Regions from separate parts of the Isoptericola sp. Y581 genome, predicted to be linked through region 2. Evidence: predicted binding sites of a transcription regulator. Region 2 holds the regulator's gene; the other holds the start of a gene.
What was found. The regulator LexA, encoded in region 2, represses DNA repair genes until DNA is damaged. The targets are predictions, from matches to a motif close to TCGAACANNTGTTCGA.
Positions count from the first base shown of each region.

Region 1 (7,388 bases), on a different contig from region 2:
CCCTCGGTGGTCGTCGGCGACGGCTCCGGCTCCTCGGCCGCGTCCCCGCCCGACGTCGCCGTCGCGGTCGGCGCTTCCGTCGGGTCGGTGTCGGCCGGCAACGAGAGCGGCGCGCCGGCACCCTTGCCGTTCGGGCTCGTGTCCGCGGCGTCGTCGCCCGCGGCGTCGTCGCCCGCAGCGTCGTCGCCCGCGGCGTCGTCGCCTGCAGCGTCCTCGCTCGGCGACGGGCTGGCCGACGGGTCCTCGCTGGGCTCCTGGATCGGGGTGCCGGCCGCATAGGTCAGCACGGGGCGGAAGCGCATCTGGGCCGGCTGCGAGACGAGGTCGATGGTCTCCTGCGACACCTCGCCGGGGATGCCGACGACGATGTTGCCCGAGCCCTGGCTCGTGATCTCGGCTTCGCTGACGCCCGAGGAGTCGATGCGCTGCCGGATGACGTTGATCGACTCCTGCACGGTCTCCGACGTCACGTCGGAGCCGTCCGTGGACACCGGCGTCAGGACGATCTGCGTGCCGCCCTGCAGGTCGAGCGCCAAGCCCGGGGCAAAGCTCGCGCCGTCGGGGTCGTCAGCCGTCTTGGGGCTGAAGAAGACGCCGGAACCGAGCGCGATGAAGGGCAGGACGATCGTCAGGATCGTGAAGACCACGAGGGTGCGTGCCGGACGCGACCGCTTCGTGCGTGAGTTCGCCAACTTCTGTCTCTTCCCGTCTGCGCGCCGGTGGGTCGACGCGTGATGGCGCCGGCCGGGATCACCCCGACCGGCGCGGTGTCAGTCGAGCGGGCGCGAGCGCCCGCCGTCGCGTGTCACTGCTACTTGTTGCCGGTCTCGCCCTCGTCGCGACGCTGCTGGTCCCGGTACTCCCGCTGCGCGGTGTCCAGGCTCGACAGGTCGTCGGGGACGTCGACGTGATCGGCGCCGGAGGTGATCGTACCGGTCTCGGCGTCGTCGCTTGTGACGTCCGTCTCGTCAGCGGCGTCAACGGCGTCGTCCACCGGCGTGTCGACACGCTTGGCGATCGCGGCACGCAGCCAGCGGGACCGGTTGCCAGGCGTGGACTCGATGGTGACGGTGTCGTTCGCCTCGTCGATCTCCACGACCGTGCCGAACTGGCCCGAGCCGGTCATGACCTCCTGGCCCGGCGCGAGCTGCGACCGGAACTCGGCCTGCTGCTTCTGCTGCTTGCGCGTCCGCGAGCTCATGAAGAACATGAGGCCCGCGAGGACCACGAAGAGGATGATGAGTTCCACGGAGCGTCCTTGTCTGTCACTGCCCGCCCATGGCGGGCGTCTGGGGCGCGCCGGTCGACGCGCCATGCGCAGGGGTCTGCGCACACGGGACCAACGAGCATGGCGCCCGTCGAGTTCCACACACCGACCGTCGATGGTCGGTGCCTCACCCAGTCTAGGCGGTCGACGGCCACCCGCCGACGCGCGGCCCCGGTTTAGTCCGCCGGGTCGGCCCGGCCGCCCGCCCGGCCGCCCTCGGTGTCGTCGAAGTGCGTGCCCGACACGGCCGCGCCCCAGGCACCGGGCGGGGGCGTGAGGCCGAGGTGCTCCCACGCGGCGGGTGTCGCGACCCGGCCGCGCGGAGTCCGGCCCAGGAGGCCCTCACGCACCAGGTACGGCTCGGCGACGGTCTCCACCGTGTCCGGCTCCTCCCCGACCGTCATCGCCAGCGTGCCCAGGCCCACCGGGCCGCCGCCGAACCGGCGGCACACGGCGTCCAGGACGGAGCGGTCGAGCCGGTCCAGGCCGATCAGGTCGACCTCGTAGACCTCGAGCGCGGCGCGCGCCGCCCGGAGGTCCAGGCCGCCGTCCCCGCGCACCTGGGCCCAGTCGCGCACCCGGCGCAGCAACCGGTTCGCGACGCGGGGCGTACCGCGCGAGCGACCGGCGATCTCGTGCGCCGCGGCGTGCTGGATGTCGACGCCCATCAACCCTGCCGAGCGGATGATGACGCGCTCGAGCTCGGCCGCGTCGTAAAAGTCCAGGTGGCCGGTGAAGCCGAAGCGGTCGCGCAGCGGCGCGGGCAGCAGGCCCGACCGGGTCGTGGCGCCCACCACGGTGAACGGCGGCAGCGCCAGCGGGATCGCGCTGGCCCCGGCGCCCTTGCCGACCACCACGTCGACCCGGAAGTCCTCCATCGCCACGTACAGCAGCTCCTCGGCGGGCCGGGCAAGGCGGTGGATCTCGTCGATGAACAGCACCTCGCCCTCCTCGAGCGAGGACAGCACCGCGGCCAGGTCGCCCGCGTGCTGGATCGCCGGGCCGCTGGTGACCCGCATCGGCGTGCCGAGCTCGGCGGCGATGATCATGGCGAGCGTCGTCTTGCCGAGCCCCGGTGGCCCGGAGAGGAGCACGTGGTCGGGTGCGGCGTCCCGGGCCAGTGCCGCCTGCAGCACCAGGGAGAGCTGATCGCGCACCACCCGTTGGCCGACGAACTCGTCGAGCTTCTTGGGCCGCAGCGCCGCCTCGGCGGCCCGCTCGACGTCGTCGGCCGACGAGGTGACGAGCCGCTCGCCGCCGTATTCGGGTTCGAGCGGCTCAGCCACGGCGGCCACCGAGCGACTGCAGGGCCGCCCGCAGCGTCGCCGCCACGTCGACCGGGCCCTCGTCGTCCTGCTCCGCGAGCACCCGGTCGACCGTGTCCTGGGCCACCTTGGCGGCCCATCCCAGGCCCACCAACGCCTCGACCACCTGGTCCCGCGCAGTGTCTCCCCCGCCCACGGGCGCGACGTCGGCCACCGCGCCGGCGGCACCACTGGGCGCGCCCAACTTGCCGGTCAGCTCGAGCACGAGGCGCTGGGCGCTCTTGGGGCCGACGCCGGGGATCCGGCGCAGCGCCGCCAGGTCCTCCGACGCGACGGCCCGGCGCAGGGCGTCGGGGGTCAGCACGGCGAGCATCGCCAGGGCGATCCGCGGCCCGACGCCCGAGACCGACTGCGCGGTCTCGAAGACCTCGCGCTCGTCGGCGTCCGCGAACCCGAACACCGTCATCGAGTCCTCGCGGACCACGAGCGTCGTGTGCAGCTGCGCACGCTCACCCGGGCGCAACCCGGCGAGCGTGCCCGGGGTGGCGTGCACGAGGTAGCCCACCCCGCCCACGTCGAGCACGGCCCGCTCCAGCGTCACGTGCGTGACCGTGCCGGTCAGGGAGGCGATCACCGTTGTCCTTTCGTCGAGCAGGGCCGTCCGTCGAACACCCGTACGAGGCGCCACTGTAACAACCGGCGCCGACGCCCCCACCCACGACACGAGTGCCGGCCCGCCATCGACGGGAGCGCCGCGGTCAGCGCGGGGTGCGGGACGGCGCCCCGCGGTGGGAGCCCTTGCGGGCCGTCTGCTCGGCCGCCGCCCACGCGCGCTGCGCGGGGGTGAGCTCGTGCCGCTCCCCGCCCTGCAGGGCTCCTGCCGGCCGCCACAGGTGCGTGACGGCGAGGGCGAGCGCGTCGGCGGCGTCGGCCGGTCGCGGCAGCTCGTCCAGGCCCAGGATGCGCGCGATCATGCGCTGCACCTGCTCCTTGCCCGCCCGGCCGGAGCCGGTCACCGCGGCCTTGACCTCGCTCGGGGTGTGCATCGCCACCGGGATGCCGCGCCGTGCGGCCGCGACCATCGCCAGCCCCGCCACCTGGGCCGTGCCCATGACCGTGCCGAGGTTGTGCTGGGCGAAGACCCGCTCGACCGCGACGACATCGGGCACATGCCGGTCCAGCCACTCCTCGAGCCCGGACGCGACGTGCAGCAGCCGCAGGTCGACGCTCGAGGCCGGGTCGCTGCCCACGACGCCCACGTCGACGAGCCGCGCCCGCCGCCCCGGCAGCGAGTCGACGACACCGACACCGCACCGGGTCAGCCCCGGATCCACCCCCAGCACGCGCACGTCGTCACCTTCTCACGCAGGTCGCCGAGGTAGTCCCAGATTCGCCGAGGTAGTTCGAAATTCCGCGAGATAGTTCGATCCTCGGCGAGGTAGTGCGCCATCTTGCGGTCTGCGAACTACCTCGCGGAATTTCGAACTACCTCGGCGAATCAGGGACTACCTCGCCGCGGGGGCGGCGGGGTGGGGGGTGGGGGACGTGTCGGGAGTGGTCAGTCCTCTTCGTCGAGCGCCGCCATGACCTCGTCGGAGGCGTCGAAGTTGGCGTAGACGTTCTGCACGTCGTCGCTGTCCTCGAGCGCGTCGATGAGGCGCAGGATCTTGCGCGCGCCCTCGACGTCGACCTCGACCTCCATGGACGGGTGCCACACGGAGTCGGCGGAGTCGTACTCGATGCCCGCCTCCTGGATCGCGGTGCGCACGGCAACGAGGTCGGTGGCCTCGCAGAGGACCTCGATGAACTCGCCCTCGTCGCTGACGTCCTCGGCGCCGGCATCGAGCGCCGCGAGCATGACGTCGTCCTCGGTGACGCCCTCGGCCTTGGGCACGACGACAAGACCCTTGCGGGAGAACAGGTACGACACCGAGCCCGGCTCGGCGAGGTTGCCGCCGTTGCGGCTGAACGCGAGGCGCACCTCGGAGGCGGCACGGTTCTTGTTGTCGGTGAGGCACTCGACGAGGACGGCGATGCCGTTCGCCCCGTAGCCCTCGTACATGATCGTCTGGTAGTCGACGGCGTCGGCGCCCTCGCCGGAGCCGCGCTTGAGCGCGCGCTCGATGTTGTCGTTCGGGACCGACGACTTCTTGGCCTTCTGGACGGCGTCGAACAGCGTGGGGTTGCCCGCCAGGTCACCGCCCCCGGTGCGCGCGGCGACCTCGATGTTCTTGATCAGCTTCGCGAAGAGCTTGCCGCGCTTGGCGTCGATCGCAGCCTTCTTGTGCTTGGTCGTGGCCCACTTGGAGTGACCTGACATGCGCTCCCTAACTCCTTCGCGATGCTTGGACGAGCCGGACGAACAGCCCGTGCACCCGCGCATCCCCCGTGATCTCCGGGTGGAAGGCGGTGGCGAGCAGCCGTTCCTGACGTGCTGCGACGATCTTACCGGCGGCCGCGCCCACCGTGGAGCCGTCCGCCCAACGGTCGGGCATCCGGGCCAGCACCTCGACGTCGGGGCCGGCCGACTCGACCCAGGGCGCCCGGATGAACGCGGTGCGCACAGGGACGCCGTCCGGCACGTCGGAGATGCCCGAGACCTGCAGGTCCGCCTCGAACGAGTCGACCTGCCGGCCGAAGGCGTTGCGTCGCACCACGACGTCCATGCCGCCGAGGGTGCGCTGGTCGGCGGTGCCGCCCTCGATGCGGTCCGCGAGCAGGATCATTCCCGCGCACGACCCGAAGACGGGCAGCCCCTGCCCGATCGCGCGGCGCAGGGGGTCGGCGAGCTCGAACAGCCGCAGCAGCTTGTCGATGGTGGTCGACTCCCCGCCGGGTAGCACGAGCCCGTCGACGGCCTCGAGCTCGGCGGGGCGGCGCACTCGGACGGCCCGGGCCCCGGCGGACTCGAGGGCGGAGGCGTGCTCGCGCACGTCGCCCTGCAGGGCGAGCACCCCGATCGTGGGTGCGCTCACCAGCGATCCTCCGGGATCTCGACCTGCGGTTCCTGAGCCTGTCGAAGGGCGACCGGCGAGGTGGGCTCGTCGTCGTACTGCGTGCCCAGGTGGCGCACCGTGCCGTCCCAGCCGCGGGCGAGGGCGTCGACGACGTCCGGCAGCACGGTCGGGAAGACCTCGCGTGTCTCGGCGCGCAGCTCCGCGGTCGTGAGCCAGCGCATCTCGTCCAGGACGTCGCGCTCCACCGGTGTCCACCCGGCGTCGGTCGGCTCGTGGCCGCCGTCGACCCGCGCGACGAAGAAGACCTCGTCCTGACGGCAGGTCTCGGCGAAGAACCGGAAGATCCCCGCGCGGGTGGCCACCGGGCCCACCAGGTCGTCGGGGGTGAGCTCCAGGCCGGCCTCCTCGCGCACCTCGCGCAGCGCGGCCTCGACCTCGCTCTCGCCCGGGTCGATCCCGCCGCCGACGGTGAACCACCACGACCGCTCGGGTTGGTCAGCGTCGTGCCCGCGCACCAGCAGCACGCGGTCCGCCTCGTCGAGCAGGATCACGCGGGCCGCACGACGGTGCTTGAGGCCGTCCGGCCCGGTGACCCAGTCGTCGCCGAGGGGCGGCGTCACCAGCCCCGCTCCGCCAGGCGCACGGGCGCCGGCTCGGCCTCGACGTCGATGCCGTGGTTCACGACTGACGGGGAACGTGCATCCATGGTGCCCATGCTAGCCAAGGGCACGGCCCCGCCCAGAACCTGTCGCCCAGACGCTCGGCAAGCCGTCACCGCGACGGATGAGATCAGGGCAGCCCCGCTCACTGGCGAGGTTTTACTCGTTTGGTCGGGAGGGCGGTGAGTGGGTCTTCCGGCCACGGATGGCGCGGGTAGCGGGCCCGCAGGTCGGCTCGGACCTGGGGATAGCCCCGCTTCCAGAAGGAGGCGAGATCGCTCGTGATCGCGACCGGACGTCGTGCGGGCGACAGCAGGTGCAGAACGACCGGGACACGACGGTCCGCGACGGCTGGAGTCGCAGTCCAGCCGAATACCTCCTGCAGCTTCACTGCGAGGACCGGCGACTCGGCGCCGTCGTAAGCGAGTCGAACCTCGGAGCCCGACGGGACCTGGAGCCGTTCCGGTGCTAGCTCACCGAACCGGGCTGCCGCGGGCCATGGCAGTAGTCGCCGGAGGGCCGAAGCCACGTCGATGTGGGCAAGATCGCGCGAGCCTCGCACCGAGGCGAGCTCGGTACCCAGCCATTCGTCAAGATCGGCCAGCAGCGCTTCGTCGTCGACCGCAGGCCACGGGGCGCCGAGGCGGGCGTGGCAGAACGCGAGCCGCTCCCGCAGGGCGAGTGCGGCCTCTGACCAGCGCAGTACGGACAGACCGCTGCGCCGGATACCGTCGCGGACGGCCGCTTGGACGAGCAGCCGGTCGGGTTTTGCCAGCGGGACGTCGCCCAGCACGATCGCGCCGAGCGCCTCGACACGCCGCGTCACGATCCGGCCGTCGTCCCAACGGATCTGGTCGGTGGTCGAGACGAGGTCGCCTGCGATGTCTCGCGCGGTCTGCTCATCGATCGGCGCCGCGGAACGGATCCGGGCGTCGGCGCGACCGGGTGCCCGGTCAGCGACCGCGATCGCCAGCCAGGTCGTGGTCCGCAACGGCGACTGCAGATCCAGCGCTGCACCCGTACCACCAGACATCTGGTACGTCGCCGAGTCGATCCCCCGGGCCCGCGCGATCCGATCCGGATACGCCAACCCCGCCACGATCCCCACCGCGAGATCGTCCGGTACTCCGTGCGTCCCCCGACCAGCCCGCCCACCCGACGGGTCGCCGGTCGGCGCGCCTCGGCCGAGGCGCTTCGTCTCTTCTCGCCAGCGGGCCGTCGCTCCGCGGTCCTCACCACG
Region 1 covers NZ_JCAIUK010000003.1:214,525-221,912, reverse strand. The annotation lists gene secD (protein translocase subunit SecD) at 1-692, opposite strand, end outside; gene yajC (preprotein translocase subunit YajC) at 812-1,249, opposite strand; gene ruvB (Holliday junction branch migration DNA helicase RuvB) at 1,444-2,562, opposite strand; gene ruvA (Holliday junction branch migration protein RuvA) at 2,546-3,166, opposite strand; gene ruvC (crossover junction endodeoxyribonuclease RuvC) at 3,291-3,881, opposite strand; gene AC1C2W_RS07150 (YebC/PmpR family DNA-binding transcriptional regulator) at 4,091-4,852, opposite strand; gene pdxT (pyridoxal 5'-phosphate synthase glutaminase subunit PdxT) at 4,860-5,507, opposite strand; gene AC1C2W_RS07140 (NUDIX hydrolase) at 5,504-6,109, opposite strand; gene hrpB (ATP-dependent helicase HrpB) at 6,294-7,388, opposite strand, start outside.
Region 1: ruvA (Holliday junction branch migration protein RuvA) is a predicted target of LexA. The motif match lies at 3,197-3,212, and genes of this name have one in related genera.

Region 2 (7,388 bases):
CGCCAGGTCTCCGTCACGGCCCTCGAGTGCCTCGGCAACCGGTGCCCGCTGCTGGCCGAGTGCTTCCCCGAGCGCGCGCGGGCCGCCGCGCGGGACGCGGACGTGGTCGTGACCAACCACGCGATGCTCGGGATCGCCGTCTCCGGGAACCCCGGAGTCCTGCCAGAGCACGACACGGTCGTCGTGGACGAGGCGCACGAGCTCGCCGAGCGCGTGACCGCCGCCGCGACGATGGACCTGTCGCTGACGGTCGTCGAGCACGCGGCCCGCCTCGCGCGGCGGCACGGGGGTACCGAGACGGAGGCCCTGGACGCCGCGTCGCAGCGGCTGGGCTCGCTGCTCGCCACGGCGCCGGCCGAGCGCTTCCCCCTCGGGCTCCCCGACGAGCTGCGCGCGGCTGTCGCCTCGGTGCGCGACGCGGCGCGCGAGCTGCTCACCCGGCTCAAGCCGCAGGGCGAGCCCAAGGGCCGGGAACAGGGAGCGCCCGACGCGGGCATGAAGATGGCGCAGTCGGCGGTGCTGCAGCTCTTCGAGATCGCGGAGCGGATGGCCGCCGAGGACACGACGTCGGACGTGCTGTGGTGCTCGCGACCGCCCGAGAACGCGCCCTGGGCCGGTGACGGCGTCACCCGGCTGCACGCGGCCCCGCTGGCGGTCGCCGGCCTGATCCGCACGCACCTGCTCGCCGAGGCGACAGGGGTGTTCACCTCCGCGACGCTGACGCTGGGCGGCACGTTCGACCCCGTCGCCCGGTCGCTGGGGCTGGCCGGGTCGGGCGGCACCGACGAGACCCCGGACTGGACCGGGCTCGACGTGGGCAGCCCCTTCGACTACCCGCGCCAGGGCATCCTCTACGTGGCCCGACACCTGCCCGCCCCCGGTCGCGAGCCGACCACGGACGCCCAGCTCGACGAGATCGCCGGCTTGATCGAGGCGGCCGGGGGCCGCACGCTCGGCCTGTTCTCGTCGCGACGCGCGGCGCTCGCGGCGGCCGAGGCCATGCGCGAGCGGCTCGACGTGCCCGTGCTCTGCCAGGGCGACGACCAGCTGCCCACCCTGGTCCAGGCCTTCGCCGACGACCCGGCGACGTGCCTCTTCGGCACCCTCTCGCTGTGGCAGGGCGTGGACGTGCCGGGCCCGTCGTGCCAGCTCGTGCTCGTCGACCGTATCCCGTTCCCGCGCCCGGACGACCCGGTCAAGGCCGCACGGGCGCGGGCCGTGGAGGAGTCGGGCGGCAACGGCTTCATGCAGGTCTCGGCCACGCACGCGGCGCTGCTGCTCGCCCAGGGCTCCGGCCGCCTGGTGCGGGGCAGCGAGGACCGGGGCGTCGTCGCCGTCCTCGACCCCCGGCTCGCGACGGCCCGCTACGGCACCTTCCTCACCCGGTCGATGCCCGACTTCTGGCCGACCACCGACGGCGAGCTCGTCCGCGCTGCGCTGCGTCGGCTCGACACCTAGCCTGGAGCAGTGAACGGCACACGGAGCACGACCAAGCTCGCGATCGTCGGCGCCGGCGCGGTGGGTTCGACCCTCGCGTACGCGGCGCTCGGCCGGGGCGCCGCCAGGTCCGTCGCGCTTATGGACGTGAACCGCGCGAAGGTCGAGGCGGAGGTCCTGGACCTGCGGCACGGCGGCATGTTCATCCCGCAGGCCGAGATCGAGGGCTCGGACGACATCGAGGTGTGCCGGGGTGCGGACGTCGTGGCGGTCACGGCGGGCGCCAAGCAGAAGCCGGGGCAGACCCGCCTGGACCTCGCCGAGGCGACCGTCAACCTGACCCGCACGATCCTGCCGCGGCTCCTTGAGGTGGCGCCCGACGCGGTCTACCTCATGGTCACGAACCCGGTGGACGTCGTCACCTATGCGGCCCAGCAGATCAGCGGGCTCCCGCAGGAGCGCGTCTTCGGCAGCGGCACCGTGCTCGACTCGTCCCGGCTGCGCGACACACTCTCGCGGCACTGCGGGGTCGCCGTCGGAAACGTGCACGCCAACATCGCCGGGGAGCACGGTGACTCGGAGATCGTGCTGTGGAGCTCGGCCACGATCGCCGGCGTGCCCCTGCTGGACTGGCGCCCGTTCCGCGGCCGGCCGCCGCTCGACGAGCCGGCGCGGCGCCGGATCGCGACCGACGTCGTCGAGTCCGCCTACCGGGTCATCGCGGGCAAGGGGGCGACCAACTACGCCGTGGGCCTGGCCGCCACCCGCATCATCGAGGCGATCCTCAACGACGAGCACCGCGTGATGACCGTGTCGTCACGCCTCGACGGCTTCTACGGGATCGAGGACGTGTGCCTCTCGATCCCGTCGCTCGTCGACCGGCGCGGCGTGGCAGAAACCATCGACACGCCGCTCTCGGACGACGAGGTCGCGGGTCTGCGAGCGTCGGCCGAGAGCATGCGTGCGGTCCAGCAGCGACTGGGCCTGTGACGACACTGGGCCTGTGACGACACTGGGCCTGTGACGACCGGGCCGCCGCGGCCGTGACGCCGTCGCGGCTCAGAGGCTGCGGAGTACCGCCACGACCCGGCCGAGCACCTGTGCCTCGTCGCCGGCGATGGGGGAGTACGCCGGGTTCTGCGGCATCAGCCAGGTGTGGCCGTCCGCCTGCCTGAACGTCTTGACCGTGGCCTCGCCGTCGATCATCGCGGCGACGACCTCGCCGTTCTCCGCGACGGGCTGGCTACGCACCACGACCCAGTCCCCGTCGCAGATCGCCGCGTCCACCATCGAGTCGCCCGCGACCTTCAGCAGGAACAGGTCGCCGTCGCCCACGATCTGCCGCGGGAGCGGGAAGACGTCCTCGACGACCTGCTCGGCGAGGATCGGACCGCCCGCGGCGATCCGGCCCACCAACGGTACATACGAGGGCGGCGTGGCCGCCTGGGCGTCAGAGCCGGCCACGGAGCCGGCGACGAAGCCCGGGGTGCGGGCACCGACGGTGCCCGGCGCCTCGCGCGCGGTCCCGGCATCGGGGTCGACGACCTCGATGGCGCGCGGCCGGTTCGGGTCGCGCCGCAGGTACCCCTTGCGCTCCAAGGTGGTGAGCTGGTGCTTGACCGAGGACGGGCTCGCCAGGCCCACGGCCTCGCCGATCTCGCGCATGGTCGGGGGGTAGCCGCGCGCCGCCACGGAGCTCCGGATGGTCTCGAGGACACGCCGCTGGCGCGGAGTGAGCCGGTCGGCGGATGGCGTGAGCTCGCTCACCGAGGCGAGCGTGGCGCCGGGGGCGTCCGTCGCCGTGTCGGCGGTCGCCGTCCACGACTCCGCCGTGGTCGCCGGGGCCTGGTCCCGTCCGCTGGTCATCGCGTTCTCCGTCCTCCAGGGGCGGCCCGCCGCCGGGCCGATGAAATCCGACAAACCTTCCATCGCGCTGGTCGTCACTCTAGGCCAGATGCCCCCCGACATCAAACATCTGTTCGATCGGGTCTCGACCGTGTCGGTCGGACGTGGTACACCTAGTACAGCAGTTCGACGTACAGGTGTTCGAAGAACGTGTGTTCGACGAAGCCGGCGAAGCCGGCAACCGCGACGTGGACCGGAGGACGGGATGATGACCACCTCGAGCGCGACCAAGGACGTGACCGGCTTTCTGGGGCTCGGTGGCCTGCGGCTCACGCGGCGCGGCCGCGTCGTGATCATGTTGCTCGTCGTGCTCGTCCTGGTGGGTGCGGGGCTCGCCGGTCAGCGCGCGGTGGCGGAGTCGCCGGGGTCCGGCGTGGAGGTCCGGCTGCACACGGTCGCCCCGGGCGAGACGCTGTGGCAGTACGCGAGCGCGGTGCGCGGGGCGGGGGAGGACGTGCGGGACGTGGTCGCGGAGCTGCGCGAGCTGAACGGGCTGGCGTCGGCGGAGCTGCTGACCGGCCAGATGGTGATCCTCCCGCTGGACTGAGCGTCGCGCGCACTTCCTGGACCGAGCGTGGCGCGCATCACGGGCGCGCACCACGGTGCAGCAGGGCGCCCGGTCCATGACGGGCCTGCTTGCGCCGAGCGTCACCGGGCGCTTACCTTGTCGGGCAGCCGGGCGCCGGTCCGGAGCCGAGCGCAGGAGACCAGCGATGCACTGCCCGTTCTGCCGCCACGCGGACTCGCGAGTCATCGACTCGCGCACCTCCGACGACGGTGCGTCCATCCGTCGTCGCCGGCAGTGCCCCGCGTGCCAGCGCCGCTTCACCACCATCGAGACCGCGAGCCTGTCGGTCGCGAAGCGCTCCGGCGTCACCGAGCCCTTCAGCCGGGACAAGGTGGTGTCCGGGGTGCGCAAGGCCTGCCAGGGGCGTCCGGTGAGCGCCGACGACCTGGCCGTGCTGGCGCAGAAGGTGGAGGAGACCCTGCGCGCTTCTGGGCGCCCGGAGATCGAGGCCAACGAGGTGGGGCTCGCGATCCTCGGGCCGCTGCGCGAGCTCGACGAGGTCGCCTACCTGCGCTTCGCCAGCGTCTACCAGTCGTTCGAGTCGCTCGAGGACTTCGAGAGCGCCATCACGTCGCTGCGCGCCGAGCGCGAGACCCGTGACGACGACGGGGACGAGGCCGGGGACAGCCGGGATGCGGTCGGTGCGCGGGCGGCGGCCGGGGACGGCACGGAATGACGGCGTCCGGCGCCCGCGCGTCCGACGCCCGAAATGCCCTGGCGTCCCGGATGGCGGTAGCGCATGCTGGACCGGATCAGGTGCTTGCGCGGATGGCCGTGCCAGCACGCCCACCCCGACGGACGACGAGGTGATCGTGATGACGACGGACAATTCACGGGCGGAGAAGCCCAGCGAGGATACGAAGGCGCGCTTCCGGGAGGCGCTGGAGAAGAAGAACGCAGCCAGCCACCCGACCACGGGCAAGGACGCGAACACGGGACAGGTCCACGGCTCCGAGACCGCCGGTCCGGTCCAGAAGATGTTCCGCCGCAAGTCCGGCTGAGCGATCTCGACCACGCGCGCGAAGGGCGCCCCCGGAACTCCGGGGGCGCCCTTCGCGCATCGGCGTCGTCGAGGCGTCGTCGAGGTCAGCCGGCGGCCGGCCCGGGCGGGAACTCGGGACGCTCGAAAGCGTCGCGGATGCGCAGCCGGATCGTCGAGGGCATCTCCTGGAGCTTGGCCGAGGCGCCCCGTTGCGTCACGTCCGAGATGTCGGTCACGACGTACCCGATCTCCCCGCGCGTCGCGAGCATCTGTGCCTCGATGTTGGCGCCGTGGTCGGCGAAGACCTGGTTGACGGCCGCGAGGACGCCCGGGACGTTGCGGTGCAGCAGCATGATGCGGCCGACACCGGTGTGCGCGAGCTGCAGGCCCGGCAGGTTCACGGACAGCGTGGTGGATCCGGTCTGCACGAAGTCGCGGACCTTCTTGGACACGAACTCGCCGATGGCCTCCTGGGCCTCCTCCGTCGAGCCGCCGACGTGCGGCGTCAGGATGACGTTCGGCAGCCCCCGCAGGGGCGAGGTGAACTCGTCGCCGCGCTTTTTGGGTTCGGTCGGGAAGACGTCGACGGCGGCGCCGCCGAGGTGGCCCGACAGGATGTGCTCGCGGAGCGCCTCCACGTCGACGACGAAGCCGCGGGACAGGTTGAGGAAGATGGCCCCAGGCTTCATCCCCGCGAAGAGGTCCGCGCCGAAGAGCCCGGCGTTGCCGGGACGGCCGTCGACGTGGATGGTCACGGCGTCGGCGACCGCGAGGAGCTCCTCGATCGTCTCGACGCGGCGCGCGTTGCCGAGCGCCAGCTTCTCGGCCGTGTCGTAGAAGACGACGCGCAGCCCGAGGTTCTCCGCCAGGACGGAGAGCTGTGAGCCGATGTTGCCGTACCCGATGATGCCCAGCGTGCGGCCGCGCACCTCGTGCGCGCCGTCGGCGGTCTTGTCCCACACGCCGTCGTGCAGCGCCTTGTCGCGCACCGTGAGTCGCCGGGTCAGGGCGATGATCTCGGAGACGGCGAGCTCCACCACCGACCGGGTGTTCGAGTACGGCGCGTTGAACACGGCGACGCCGTGGGCCGCGGCGGCGTCGAGATCGATCTGGTTGGTGCCGATGGAGAACGTCCCCACGGCGAGCAGCCCGGGCACGCTCGCCAGGACCTTCCGGGTGACGGTGGTCTTGGACCGGATGCCGAGGATCTGGAAGTCCGCGAGGGACTCGATCAGCTCGGCCTCGTCGAGCGCACCGGAGCGCGTGACGACCTCGATCCCCGCGTCACGGAGATTCTGGGCGGCGACAGGATGGACGTTCTCGAGCAACAGGGCGCGCAGCACGCCCCCATGGTGCGCTGTCCCGTCGGCGCCCACAAACCCGTCTCACGCCACGGCCGGCTCCACGATTCCGGCGGGCAGCGGCTGCCCGTGCACGATCACGAGCCGCTGGGTCGGCCGGGTCATGGCGACGTACAGGTCGGAAGAGCGGCCGGGGCCGTCCGCGACGGCGGCAGGCTCGACCAGGACGACGGCGTCGAACTCCAGGCCCTTGGCCGCGCGCGGGTCGAGGACGCTCACCTGGGCGTCGTCGGGACGCTGGGCGAGGAGGCGCGCGCCCTCGGCGCCCAGCCGCTGCGCGACGGCGGACCGCACGGCCTCGCGGAGCGCCGGGACGCGGTCGCCGGGGGCGATCACCGCCACCCGGCCCGCGCCGTCGGACTCCACGAACTCGCCCGCCAGCGCGACGACCTGGTCGACGACCTCCTGGACGAGGGCCGGCGCGGAGGGGTCGGGGTCGTCGACGCGCAGCAGCTCCAGTGCGCGGTCCACCTGCCGGGCCGCCGTGAGGGGGGAGACCGGGAGGTCGGCCGCGGTCGCCATGCGCTGCGCGGCGTCGGCCACCTCGGCCGGGGTGCGGTAGCTGATCGTGAGCTCCTCGAGGCGCCACGAGCCGCCCAGCACGGGGTCGAGCGCGCCCGCCCACGACCGTGCCCCCGCAGGGGACGATGTCTGCGCGACGTCGCCGACGATGGTCATCGACCGCGTGGGCACGCGTCGGACCAGCATCCGCCACGCCATCGGTGACAGCTCCTGGGCCTCGTCCACGACCACGTGCCCGTAGGTCCAGCTGCGGTCCCCGGCCGCGCGCTCGGCTGTGGTCAGCTGCGGGCCGGTGGACTCGAAGCGGGATGCCAGGGTCTCGGCGTCCACGAGCCCGCCGCCCGCGCCGGTGGACTCGAGTACCGACCGGGCGTACTCGAGCTCCGCGGCCCGCTCGGACGTGCGGGTGTGGGCCTCGGCACGCGCGATGGAGTCGTCCTCGCCCAGCAGCTCGGCCGCCTCGTCCAGCAGGGGGACGTCGGACTCGGTCCACGGCGCGTCGGGCGACCGGCGCAGCGCAGCGCGATCGGCCGCCGAGAGCTCAGGAGCTGCCTCCGCGAGGCGGTGCGGCTTCGCGAAGAGGTCGGCGACGAGCTTCTCGGGCGTGATGGGG
Region 2 covers NZ_JCAIUK010000002.1:571,481-578,868, forward strand. The annotation lists gene AC1C2W_RS05725 (ATP-dependent DNA helicase) at 1-1,458, shown strand, start outside; gene AC1C2W_RS05730 (L-lactate dehydrogenase) at 1,468-2,427, shown strand; gene lexA (transcriptional repressor LexA) at 2,497-3,303, opposite strand; gene AC1C2W_RS05740 (LysM peptidoglycan-binding domain-containing protein) at 3,551-3,889, shown strand; gene nrdR (transcriptional regulator NrdR) at 4,056-4,586, shown strand; gene AC1C2W_RS05750 (DUF5302 domain-containing protein) at 4,726-4,911, shown strand; gene serA (phosphoglycerate dehydrogenase) at 4,997-6,235, opposite strand; gene AC1C2W_RS05760 (HelD family protein) at 6,278-7,388, opposite strand, start outside.